Regions from separate parts of the Agrococcus beijingensis genome, predicted to be linked through region 2. Evidence: predicted binding sites of a transcription regulator. Region 2 holds the regulator's gene; each other region holds the start of a gene.
The links. Region 2 encodes HrcA, which represses chaperone genes, less so after heat shock. Its sites were predicted from a motif close to TTNGCACTCGNNNNNNNCGAGTGCNAA; they were not measured.
Positions count from the first base shown of each region.

Region 1: Q9250_RS06340 (Hsp20/alpha crystallin family protein) is a predicted target of HrcA. The motif match lies at 1,904-1,930, and genes of this name have one in related genera.
Region 3: groES (co-chaperone GroES) is a predicted target of HrcA. The motif match lies at 1,654-1,680, and genes of this name have one in related genera.

Region 1 covers NZ_CP132360.1:1,324,445-1,328,718, reverse strand. The annotation lists gene Q9250_RS06350 (ATP-binding protein) at 1-544, opposite strand, end outside; gene Q9250_RS06345 (hypothetical protein) at 694-1,239, shown strand; gene Q9250_RS06340 (Hsp20/alpha crystallin family protein) at 1,316-1,807, opposite strand; gene Q9250_RS06335 (alpha/beta fold hydrolase) at 1,956-2,738, opposite strand; gene Q9250_RS06330 (D-alanyl-D-alanine carboxypeptidase family protein) at 3,028-4,194, shown strand.
Region 2 covers NZ_CP132360.1:1,712,144-1,716,417, reverse strand. The annotation lists gene Q9250_RS08270 (DUF4870 domain-containing protein) at 23-985, opposite strand; gene hrcA (heat-inducible transcriptional repressor HrcA) at 1,138-2,151, shown strand; gene Q9250_RS08260 (DnaJ C-terminal domain-containing protein) at 2,152-3,237, shown strand; gene Q9250_RS08255 (16S rRNA (uracil(1498)-N(3))-methyltransferase) at 3,237-3,962, shown strand; gene Q9250_RS08250 (histidine triad nucleotide-binding protein) at 3,987-4,274, shown strand, end outside.
Region 3 covers NZ_CP132360.1:611,857-616,130, forward strand. The annotation lists gene Q9250_RS02855 (MARVEL domain-containing protein) at 1-376, shown strand, start outside; gene Q9250_RS02860 (class I SAM-dependent methyltransferase) at 436-1,596, opposite strand; gene groES (co-chaperone GroES) at 1,754-2,050, shown strand; gene rarD (EamA family transporter RarD) at 2,116-3,024, shown strand; gene Q9250_RS02875 (ABC transporter substrate-binding protein) at 3,210-4,274, shown strand, end outside.

The DNA of each region.
Region 1 (4,274 bases), 390 kb from region 2:
CCGCATCCGTCAGCGCCTTGACGATCGCCGGCTCGCGGCCCGCGAGGATCAGCCCGCGCTTCACCAGGAACGCCGGGCTCTTGCGGTGCTCGCGCAGGTCGCGGGCGAAGCGCAGGCCCATCGTCACCCAGCGCGAGCGGCGCACGCACAGCGCTTCGGCGAGGATGCCGCGGCGGCGCGCCTCGGCCACCACCTCGGCGACGAAGATGCCCTCCGCCACGAAGCGGGTGGCGCCGCCGAGCGTCACCTCGTGGGTGCCGGCGGATGCGCTGCGGGAGATGTCGTAGACCGGTGCGGCCGTGCGGCCGGTGCGCGCGAGCTGCTCGAGCGCGTCGAGCGCGCGGTCGCGGTGCCACGATGCGGGGTGATCCCAGTCGGCCTCGCCGCTGTCGAGGCGGGGGAGGGCGGGGTCGTCGCCCTCGCGGTAGAAGTCGTCGAGGCGGAGGATCGGCAAGCCGCTCAGCTCGGCGATGCGCGACTTGCCGGAGCCCGACGCGCCGCCGATGAGCACGACCTTCGCGAGGGGCTCGGCGGCGTCAGGCATGAGGAGCATTCTGCCGGACGCGGGGCCTCGCGCCCGCATCGTGAGCGGGCCGGGCGCCCGCTTCGCGAGCGGAGGGCGCCCAGCGACCACGGTCGCGACCGGTGCTGCGGTGGCGACCGGACCCGACGCATCCGAGTAGCGTCGTGGGAGTGACCGAGACCCCCAGAACCCCCATCCTCCGCGGCGCGAACCCGACGGTGCAGCTGCTCGACGGCGACGAGACGGTGACGCTCGCGTCGGTCTGGCGCGTCGACGAGTCGCCGATGGGGTCGGGCACGGCGCTGATCCTCTGGCACGCGGGGCTCGTGCGGGTGATCGGCATCGACCCGGGCCTGACGTCGTGGCTGTCGGGCCGCTTCGTGCGGCACCTGCCCGAGGCCGCGGGGCTCGACTGGTCGCAGGTCGACGTGCGCACCGACGAGGTCGCGGTCGAGCTGTCGGAGTCCGGGCTCGTGGCGCGGGCGGTCGGCATCGAGGTGCGCATCGACGACGTGCTGGGCGAGCGGGCCGTCGCGACCGACGAGCTCGAGCTCGACGGCGTCGAGCACAGCCTGGCGCTGCGGCTGCTGCCGTGCCGGCGCGGCTCGATCGAGCTCGACGGGGTCGCGCTCGCCGGCGAGCCGCGCGTCGACGAGACCGCCGAGCCGCCGCGCTCGACCGCGTTCCTCGCGCTCGACGGAGTCTGGAGCCGCTGACCGGAGCCTGCGCCGTACGCACAGAGGCGGTGCCGGCCCGTTGGGCCTGCACCGCCTGCGCTCGCGGCGTGCCGCGTCAGCTCGTCGAGCCCGCCTGGGCCCGGGCGTTCGAGCCCTCGCCCGAACTCGAGCCGCTGCCGGCGTCGATCTGCGTGCGGCCGCCGCCCTGCTGCACCTCGATCTTGCGCGGCTTCGCGCGCTCGGCGACCGGGATCGTGAGCGTGAGCACGCCGTGCTCGTACGAGGCCTCGATGGCGTCGAGGTCGACGTCGGAGCCGAGGCTCAGCTGCCGGATGTAGCGGCCGGCGGGCCGCTCCTGCGCGATCCACTGCCGCTGGTCGCCGCCGCCGATCGTGCGCTCGGCCTGGATCGTCAGCGTGCCGGCATCGACGCCGAGGTCGATCGAGCCCGGATCGATGCCGGGCAGGTCGACGTGCACCACGTAGTGGTCGTCAGAGCGGTAGAGGTCCATCGGCATCCAGCTGGAGCCTGCGGAGCCGCCGCTGCCGGTCAGCAGTCGTGCCGCCATGCGGTCCATCTCGCGGAACGGGTCGAAGGTCAGTGCCACGAACAACCACCTCCTCACGCCGGGCCGCCGCCCTGCGCGGCGGCCGAAGTGTTCTGGCAGTCCACCGAGGCGGGGCCCCGAGGGACGCCTCCAGTATTGGCACTCTCACCTGGAGAGTGCTAAAAACGACCTCAAAGCTCGCTGAAGATCAGGCCCCGTCGCCGAGGAAGCGCTCGAGCAGCGCCGTCACGATCGCCGGCTGCGACGAGTGCACCCAGTGCCCGGCGCCCTTCACGGTGACCCGCCGCACGTGCGGGAAGCGCGCCTCCATCGCCTCCCGGAACTCGTCGCGCACGTAGCGCGACTCGGCGCCCGCGATCCACAGCACCGGCCCCTCGTAGACCGCGTCGGTCTCGGGCCAGCCGCGCAGCGTCGACAGGTCGCGCCGCAGCACCTCGAGGTTGGGCAGCCAGCGCCAGCCGTCGTCGCCTTCCGCACCCCGCTCGTGGCGCAGGTTGGTCATCAGGAAGGCGCGCACGCCCGGGTCCGGCACCGCCTCGGCCAGCGCCGCATCCGCCTCGCCGCGCGAGCCGAGCGCCGCCAGGTCGATCGCGAGCATCGCGTCGATGAAGCCGCGGAACTCGTCGCTCTCGCGGTACTGCACCGGGGAGACGTCGACGACGCACAGCCGCGCGACCTTGTCGGGATGCCGCAGCGCGGTGAGCATCGCCGCCTTGCCGCCCATCGAGTGACCGACGAGCGTCGCGGGCTCGTCGATGACGCCCGCCACCGCATCCGCCATCTCGACGTAGTCGAGCCGCTCCGTCCACGGCGAGCGCCCGTGGTTGGGCATGTCGACGAGCGTCACGCGATGCCGAGCGCTCAGCGCCTTGCCGATCTGCGTCCAGTTCTTGCCCTGCCCGAACAGCCCGTGGCAGAAGACGACGGGCAAGCCCTGCTCGCCGAGCTGCGTGGTGTGGAGGTCGCTCACTCCGCCAGCGTAATGATGGCGGGCGGATGCGTCGTGGGGCGCCGCGAGGTCGGTCGCAGGCGGTGAGTGCGCGGGCGCGCGAGTGGCCGCAGAGGACTGTGCGGCGCGGAATGCCGGGCGACGATCGCGTGTTCCCATATCACAGCGAGCGCCCCTCGCGCGCGCGAAGCCACCGGAAGGCAGGCCGAGCATCGAGCCCCTCGAGCACAGGTCGACGATCGCGACCTCGGGCGCGCGACGTCCACGACGCGCGCGGCGCGCCCGCTTCGCGCTCGCGAGCGTCACGGCGATGGCCCTCGGCGTCGCTGGGGTGGGCGCGGTGACCGTCGCGAGCGCCGCGCCCCCTTCGGCGACGCTGAGCGTCGAGCAGATCGAGACCGAGATCGGGCAGGCGACGGTGGACTGGCCCGCGGGCGTCGCGGCTGCGGCCTTCGAGGTCGAGGGCATCGAGGGTGCGACGGGCTTCGCCGGCGACACGGGATCGCGACCCATGGCGAGCGTCGCGAAGCTGCTCTTCGCTGCCGTGCTGCTGGATGCGCGCCCCTTGGCACCGGGTGAGGCCGGGCCGTCGATCACGCTCAGCGAGCGCGACGTGGCCCACCTCGCCGCTGGTGTCCGGCAGGGCGCCTCGGTGCTGCCCGTGGCCGTCGGCGACGTGCTGACGCAGCGCCAGCTGCTCGAGGCTGCGATGCTCATCAGTGCCTCCAACGCGACGATGACGCTCGCCGACTGGGCGTGGGGCAGCCACGACGGCTACCTCGCGGCCGCCGGAGCATGGCTCGACGAACAGGGCATCGTGGGGCTCGAGGTCGCCGACGCGACCGGCCTCAGCGCCCGCGGCGTCGCGACGACCGCCGGCCTCCTCGACCTCATGGATGCCGTCGATGCGCGGCCCGCCCTGCGGGAGATCAGCGGCACGGCCACGGCCACGCTGCCGCGGATCGGGCTGATCGAGAACACCAACGAGGCGCTCGGCTCGGCGGGCATCGACAGCGGCAAGACCGGCAATCTTTACGCGCACGGGCGCACCGTGCTCGTGAGCGCGACGCGCGTCGTCGGCGGCACGCCCGTGCGCGTTCGCGTCGCGCTGCTGGGCATCCAGCCCGGCGTCGATCGCGGCGCGGTGACCGCCGCGCTGGTCGACAGCGTCGCGACCAACCTGCAGTGGCTGACCGTGCTGCCCGCCGACGCCGAGGTCGCGCACGACGTGCCCTGGGGCGCTCCGGTCGAGCTCGAGACGACCTCGGCCATCCACATCCTGCACTGGCGCGGCACGCCCGTTCGGGTCGCGGTGCACGCGCCTGCGGCGTGGGATCCGGATGCTGCGGCGTCGCTCGACCTGCAGGTCGGGGACACCTCGCGCTCGGTCGCGCTCGCACCGTCCGGCGCCCCGACCGAGCCGAGCCTCGACTGGCGGCTGCAGCGCGCCGCCGAGGCGCTGGCCAAACGGCTGTAGCGGCACGCGAGCAGGCCCCGTCGCCGGAGCGAGCGATCCCCTCGTCGTCGAAGAAGCGCTGTCGGCGGGATGCGTCGGCT
Region 2 (4,274 bases):
GGCTGCTGGTCTGGGTCGGTGCCTACTTCACGAGCCGCCAGTTGAACGGGTAGCGGTAGGAGCCGCCGTTGTTGACCCGCATGGCGCCGATGATCGAGAAGATCACCTGCATCAGGCCGGGCAGCCAGTAGAAGATCAGGAAGATGACGCCGATGCCGACGACGCTCAGGAGGGTGCCCACGATGATGAACCCGATCGTGAGGAGCGTCATGAAGATGCCGAAGTTCAGCGCCTCCTTCGACTCCTGCTTCGCGAACGCGCTGCGGTCCTTGTAGATGAGGAAGACGATCAGCGGGCCGATCCAGCCGCCCCAGCCGCCGGTGACGATGGTCGAGAGGCCCGAGAGGTGCCCCCACATGCCGGCGTTCTTCTCATCGACCGGCGACATGGGCGCAGCGGCCGCGTACTGCGGCTGACCCGGAGCGCCGTACTGCGGCTGACCGGGCGCGCCGTACTGCTGCTGGCCGTACTGGGGCGCACTGCCTGCGGGAGCGCCGTAGGGCGGCTGCTGCCCGAACGGAGCGCCTGCCTGGCCCGGCGCCGACTGGCCCGGTGCCGACTGGCCCGGCGCCGACTGGCCGTAGGAGGGCGCGCTGCCGGGCTGCTGCTGCTGCTGGTTGTAGGGCTGCGACGGCGGCACCGCGCCGAACTGCGGAGCGCTCGAGGCGGGCTGGCCGTAGTCGGAGGACGGGGTCTGGCCGAAGTCGGCGGCGGGCACCTGCCCGCCCTCGGGCTGGTGCTGACCGTGCTGCCACTCCTGGCCGGCGGCATCGCCGGAGCTGAACGCGGGCTGGCCGGGCGCATCGCTCACCGCGTCGGCCCGCGGCCCCGGGGCGTCGCCGGGCGACGAGAACGACTGCGCGGGCTCGCCGAGCGCGGGGGCGCTGGGTGCGGCGTGCTGCTCGTCCGTCACGGAGAAGCCCTCCACGGGACCGTCGGCGGGATCGTGCTGCTCCTCGCGACGCGGAGCGTTGGGATCGGACATGGCGTGCCTTTCATGAGATCGTCGTGCGGCCCGCCGAGACGGCTCCGCAGCGCCCATTGTCCGCCGTCGAGGCTGTGCGCGCCATGGGAACCGCCGGACGGCGCGATAGGATTGGCAGTCAGCAGATGAGAGTGCCAGGGGGAGGGAGCGCGATGGTCTCGGATCGCGGCCTCGAGGTCCTTCGCGCGATCGTGCAGGACTACGTGGCGATGCGGGAGCCTGTGGGCTCGAAGTCGATCGTCGAGCGCCACGCGTTCGGCGTCTCCGCCGCCACCATCCGCAACGACATGGCCCTCCTCGAGGAGGAGGAGCTGATCGTCGCGCCGCACACGTCGTCGGGTCGCGTGCCCACCGACAAGGGCTACCGCGTCTTCGTCGACCGGCTGCAGCGCATGCAGCCGCTCACCGGCGCCCAGCGCCTGGCCATCACCAGGTTCCTCGACGAGTCGGTCGACCGCGACGACGTGCTCGCCCGCACTGCCCGGCTGCTCTCGTCGCTGACGAACCAGGTCGCGCTCGTGCAGGTGCCGCTGCGCCGTCCCGGCGTCGTGCGTCGGGTCGAGCTGGTCGCGGTCTCCGAGACGAAGGTGCTCGCCGTGCTCATCCTCGACTCCGGCCGGGTGGAGCAGCGAGTCCTCGACACGGGCCAGCACATCGATCCCGAGCAGGCCACCGCGCTCGGGCGGGCCTTCACCGAGACGGTCGACGGCCTCGCACCCAACGATGCGCTGGAGCGCCTGGCCGGGGCAGCCGCATCCGCCCCCAAGGCCCTGCACGACGCGACTGCCGCGGTCGCGCACGCGCTGACCGAGATGCTGCACGGCACCGGCGGCGACCGCATCGTCATGGCGGGCACCGCCAACCTCGTGCGCGAGGAGCGCGACTTCCAGGGCACCGTCACGCCGGTGCTCGACGCGATCGAGGAGCAGGTGACGCTGCTGCGCCTGTTCGACGAGATGGGCAGCGACGGCGAAGTGGTGACCCGCATCGGGCGCGAGCTCGCGGGCCCGCTGGGCGAGGCGTCGATCGTCGCCTCGACCTACAGCGCCGACGGCAGCGACGGGCACGTGGGCGTGCTGGGCCCCACCCGGATGGATTACGCAGGGAACATGGCCGCGGTGCGCGCAGTTGCGCGCTACCTGACGCGGCTGCTGAGCGAGGACTGAGTGAGCGACCACTACGAGACACTGGGCGTCGAGCGCGACGCCAGCCAGGACGACATCAAGAAGGCCTACCGCCGGCTTGCGCGCGAGCTGCACCCCGATGTGAACCCGAGCCCGGAGGCGTCGGAGCGGTTCAAGGACGTCACGCACGCCTACGACGTGCTGGGCGACGCGCAGTCGCGCGCGGAGTACGACCGCGGCCCCTCGGTGGGCGCCGGCGGCTTCGGCTTCGGCGACATCTTCGAGCAGTTCTTCGGCGGTGGCCGCTCCGCCGGTCCGCGCTCGCGTCGGCAGGCGGGGCAGGACAGCCTGCTGCGCGTCGACCTCGACCTCGCCGATGTCGTGTTCGGCGTGCACCGCGACCTGCGCGTGCAGACCGCGGTGCTGTGCGAGACCTGCAACGGCGCGTGCACCGCGCCCGGCACCGGCGTGCAGACCTGCACGATGTGCGGCGGCTCCGGCCACGTGCAGCGCCAGGTGCGCTCGCTGCTCGGCAACGTCGTCACCTCGCAGCCCTGCGCCGCCTGCCAGGGCTACGGCACGACCATCCCCGAGCCGTGCCCCACCTGCGCCGGTCACGGCCGCGTGCGCGCGGAGCGCACGATCCCGGTCGACCTGCCCGCGGGCGTCGACACCGGCCTGCGCATCCAGCTGCCCGGCCAGGGCGAGGTCGGCGAGGCGGGCGGGCCGGCCGGCACGCTCTTCCTCGAGATCAACGTGCGCCACCACGACGTCTTCTCGCGCAGCGGCGACGACCTGCTCGGCACCGTCGAGGTGTCGATGCCCGACGCGGCGCTCGGCGCCCGCGCGACGGTCGAGGGCATCGACGGCCCGGTCGACGTCGAGGTGCGGCCCGGCACGCAGTCGGGCGACATCCTCACGATCGCCGACCGGGGCGTGACGCGGCTGCGCGGCTCGGGTCGCGGCGACCTGAAGCTGGGCGTGCAGGTGGTGACGCCGCAGAAGCTCGACCGCCGCGCCGAGGAGCTGCTGCGCGAGCTCCGCGAGCGCACCAAGGCGCCCGCGCCGCACCTGGCGCAGTTCAAGCAGGGCCTCTTCGCGAAGATGCGCGACCGACTGCGCCTCTGATGGCCCACTGCTACTGGCACGACGCGCTCGCGGGTGCCGAGGTCGGCGACGTCGTGACGCTGACGGGCGAGGAGGCGCACCACGCCGCCGTCGTCTCGCGGATGCGTCGCGGCGAGCGGGTGCTCGTCAGTGACGGTGCCGGGGTGCTCGCCGAGGGCGTCATCGAGGCGGCCCAGCGCGAGGCGGTGACGGTCGTGCTGCAGCGCGTCGAGACGGTCGAGGCACCCGCGCCGCGTATCGGCCTCGCGCAGGCGCTCGCCAAGGGCGATCGCGCGGAGCTCGCCGTGCAGGCGTCGACCGAGCTGGGCGTCGACGCGATCGTGCCGTGGCAGGCGCGCCGCAGCGTCGTGCAGTGGAAGGGCGAGCGCGGCGAGAAGTCGCTCGAGCGCTGGCGCAAGGTGGTGCGCGAGGCCGGCAAGCAGGCGATCCGCCCGAGGCTGCCCGAGGTCGGCGCCGTCGTCGACACCGAGGGGCTCGCGCGGCTCGCGGCCGAGTGGCGGCTGGTCGTGCTCGACCCGACCGCGCCCGGCTCGATCAACGAGGTGCCGCTCGACCGCGACCTGCTGCTGGTCGTGGGCCCCGAGGGCGGCATCGACGCGGGCGAGCTCGAGCGGCTCGATGCGGCCGGCGCCGTGCGCGCCCGGCTCGGCGACCACGTGCTGCGCACCTCGACCGCAGGCCTCGCGGCGATCGCTGCGCTGTCGTCGCGGCTCGGTCGCTGGTGAGCGAGGCGAAGGTAGGCTGGCCCCATGGCTGAGCCCACCGTCTTCGAGAAGATCATCGCCCGCGAGATCCCCGCCGAGATCGTGCTCGAGAACGAGCGCATCATCGCGTTCACCGACAGCAACCCGCAGGCGCCCATGCACGTGCTGGTGGTGCCGAAGACCCCGCGCTACCGCGATGTCGTCGAGCTCGCGCAGGGCGATCCCGAGCTGCTGGCCGAGATGGTGCAGGCGGCCAGGGCGATCGCGCGCGAGCGCGGCGACGGCGGCGACTTCCGCCTCGTGTTCAACACCGGCGAGCTGGCCGGCCAGACG
Region 3 (4,274 bases), 1.1 Mb from region 2:
TCCGGCGGCGCAGGCCTACGGCGAGCAGCCGGCCTACGGCCAGCAGCAGGGCTACGGCGACCCGGCCGCGGTCGGCTACGCGCCCTCGCCGTACGGCCCCGTCGCCGGTCAGAAGAGGATCAAGGGCATCACGATCGCCGCGATGATCTTCGGCGGCCTCGGCGTGCTGGGCCTGCTCGCCTCCGGCTTCGGCGGCGTGTTCGCGCTGGTGGGCGCGATCCTCGGCTTCGTCGCCATGAAGAAGAACCCCGAGGCGAGGCCCTGGCCGATGATCGTGGCGATCGTCAGCTCGATCGTCTTCATCGCCAGCGTGGTGATGGGCATCGTCATGGCCGTCGCGTGGAGCGAGTACTTCACCGCGATCGCCGGCCTCTGACCCGCACGACGACGCCCCCGGCACACCGTGCGCGGGGGCGTCGTCGCGTGCGCCTGGGGTTAGGGCCGGTCGGCCAGGATCGCCCGGTGCCGCCCGCCCACCCGGGTGGCGATGAGGGTCGCCCGCTCGTCGCCCTTGAGCTTCAGCCGCTTCCGCAGCGCCGCCGGGTCGAGGTCGGCGCCGCGCTTCTTGATCTCGAGCTCGCCGATGCCCAGCTCTCGCAGCCGCTGCGCGATCCGCCGCTCGTCGAGGGGCAGCGTCTCGCGCACGCGGAACGCCTGCGCGAGCGGCGTCTCGACGTGCGCGTCGGCCGTCAGGTAGGCGATGCCGTCCGACACGCTGCGGGCGCCCAGCCGCTCGGCGAGCGTGCCGATGAGCTCGGCCCTGATCACCGCGCCGGCCGGCTCGTACAGCCACTCGCCGAGCTCGCCCGGCTCCGGATGCGCAGGGTCGCCCACGAGCTCCGCCGCGCCGCCGTCGCCGAGCACGAGGGCGCTCCTGGCGATCCCGGACCGCGCGAGCCGGCCGGTCCACACGACGGCCTCGACGGTCTCGAGGCCGTCCGTCACCCACTGGTGCTCCGCATCCGTCGGCAGCAGGTCGCGGTCGATGCCCGGCGCGAGCTTCACGCCCGCCGGCTGCGCGGCGGCGCGGGCGAAGACGGCGTCGAGCGAAGGCGACCAGTCGGCCGGGTCGTTGAGGCGCCGGCTGCCGTCGCGGCGCGCGGGGTCGAACCAGAGCGCCTCGGCATCCACCGGCGTCTCGAGGGCGTCGCCGTGCAGCACGGTCGCATGCCAGGCGGCGAGGTTGAACGCGGCGATCGCCGCCGTCGCCTCGTCGCGCTCGACGGCGGTCACGGCGAGGCCCAGCGTCGCGAAGGCGAGCGAGTCGGCACCGATGCCGCATCCCAGGTCGGCGACCGAGACGATGCCGGCCGACCGCATCCGCCCCGCATGGTGCGCCGCGACCCGCAGCCGGGTCGCCTGCTCGAGGCCGGCCTCGGTGAACAGCATGCCCTCGGCGAACTCGCCGAACTTCGCCCGGGCCCGACGGCGCAGGCGCGCCTGCGTGAGCACCGCGGCGACCAGCCGCGGGTCGTGCCCCTCGGCGCGCAGCCGCGAGACCTCGCGCACCACGTCGTCGTCGAGCCCGGCCTCGGCGCGCTCGAGCAGCGCGAGGCCGTCCTTCGACAGCAGCAGTCGCAGCTCCTCGGCATCCATCGCACTCATCCAACACCACCGCGGAGCGCGTCCGCCGCGCCCCGCGACGGCGCTCGATTGGCACTCATGTTGACCGAGTGCCAACTCACGGCCTAGGCTGGATCCGGTGTCCGGTACGGCCGGACGCTCCCAAGAGTCTGAGAAGAAAGAGGCAACCGTGTCGGTTTCCATCAAGCCGCTCGAGGACCGCATCGTCATCCAGCAGGTCGAGGCAGAGACGACCACTGCGAGCGGTCTCGTCATCCCTGACACCGCCAAGGAGAAGCCCCAGGAGGGCGAGGTCGTGGCGGTCGGCCCCGGCCGCATCGACGACAACGGCAACCGCGTCCCGATCGACGTGTCGGTCGGCGACAAGGTGCTGTACTCCAAGTACGGCGGCACCGAGATCAAGTTCGGCGCCGACGAGTACCTCGTGCTCTCGGCGCGCGACGTGCTCGCCATCGTCGAGCGCTGACGCACCACTGACGCCAGGCGGCGCCCCCTCGCGGGGCGCCGCCTTCGCGGTCCCGGGAGGGGAGCATGACCGAGCACCGCAAGGGCCTGGGCTTCGCGTTCTTCGCCTATGCCTTCTGGGCCGCGCTGCCGGCCTATCTGCAGCTCACCAAGGGCATCGACGGCTTCGAGCTGATCGGCTGGCGCGTGCTCTCGTCGGTGGCGGTGGCCGTCGCGCTCGTCGCCCTGACGCGCGGCTGGAGCCGCCTGCGCACGGTGCTGCGCAGCCGCCGCGACACGCTCACGCTCGTGATCGCCGGCCACGCCGTGCTCATCAACTGGACCGCCTTCATCGTCGGCGTGCTCTCCGACCGGGTGCTCGAGACCAGCCTGGGCTACTTCCTCAACCCGCTCGTGAGCATCGTGCTGGCCGTGCTCTTCCTCGGCGAGCGGCTCCGGCCCACCCAGTGGGTGGCGGTCGGGCTCGGCGCCGCCGGGGTGGTCGTGATGATCATCGGCTACGGCGAGGTGCCGTGGATCGGCCTGCTGGTCGCCGCCTCGTTCGGGCTCTACGGCCTCATCAAGAAGCGCGTCGGGGCGTCGGTGGATGCGCTGTCCGGCTTCACGATCGAGACCACGGCCGCGCTCCCCGCGTCGCTCGTGATGATGGGCGTCGCGTTCAGCCTCGGCGGTGTCACGGTGGGCGCCGCCGGCACGACCGGCATCTGGGCGACCGTGGGCCTCGGCATCGTCACCGCCGTGCCGCTGCTGGCCTTCTCGGCGGCGGCCCGCCGCATCAAGCTCACCACGCTGGCGTTCGTGCAGTACCTGACGCCGGTGCTCACCTTCCTCTTCGGCGCCTTCGTCATGCTCGAGCCCATGCCGCTCGAGCGCTGGCTCGGCTTCGGGCTCGTGTGGCTCTCGCTCGTGCTCATCTCGGTCGACCTCGTCGCGACGCAGGCGCGCAGGCCGCGACCGGGCACTGCTGCGGCCTAGGCACACCCGACCCGCCCGCTGCCCTAAGACAGTCCAAGGAAACGCACGCATTGTGCGCAGGCACGGGCGCTGACGCCAAGACCGTTACCAGGACGTAACGCAGAACGGCGGTTTTCTGCGCGGGGCTCGCCTACTGTGAGTCCAACGCGCGCGCCAGCGCGCCGCTCAACACACTGAGGAGCACGATGAAGTCCTTCATTCGCACCACGGGGCAGCACCCTCGCCGTGCCGCAGCGCTCGGCGCCGCGACCGCCGGCGTCCTGCTGCTCGCGGCCTGCGCCGGTGGCGGCACGCCCACGCCGTCGGGCTCGACCGGACCGGAGACCGAGGTCGACACCTCGTTCGTGGTCGGCACGATCCTGCCCCAGACCGGCAACCTCGCCTTCCTCGGCCCGCCCGAGTTCGCGGGCGTCGACCTGGCCGCCGCAGACCTCGAGGCCGCAGGCTTCGAGTTCGAGGTCGACGTGCAGCACCGCGACTCCGGTGACACCACGACCGACATCGCCACCGCTTCTGCGGGCGAGCTCATCGGCGCAGGCGCCGACATCGTGATCGGCGCCGCTTCGTCGGGCGTCTCGTTCACCTTCATCGACCAGCTGATCGATGCGGGCGTCGTCCAGATCTCGCCGGCCAACACGTCGCCCGACTTCTCCGACTACGAGGACGACGGGTTCTACTGGCGCACGGCTCCCTCCGACGTCATGCAGGGTCGCGTGCTCGGCAACCTGATGACGGGTGACGGCGCTGCCAGCGTCGGCTTCATCACGATCAACGACCCGTACGGCACCGGTCTGCAGGAGAACGCGGCTGCCGCGGTCGAGGCGGCCGGCGGCACGGTCACGGGCAACGTGCTCTACAACCCGGGTGACACGAACTTCACCACCCAGGTGCAGGAGATCGTGGCCGGCCAGCCCGACGCGATCGCGATCATCGCCTTCGCCGAGACGGCGCAGATCGTGCCGGAGCTCGTCACGCAGGGCTTCCCGGCCTCGGGCATGTACTTCGTCGACGGCAACCTGTCGAACGACTACAACTTCCCCGAGGGCACGCTCGACGGCGCGAAGGGCACCCTGCCCGGCAACCCGGCCGACGGCTCGTTCCAGGACCGCCTGCTCGAGCAGGACGACTCGCTGCAGGACTTCTCCTACGGCCCGGAGTCCTACGACGCCGTGATCCTCGCCGCGCTCGCCGCTGCGCAGGGCGGCAGCGCCGACTCGGCGACGATCCGCGACAACCTGCAGGCCGTCTCG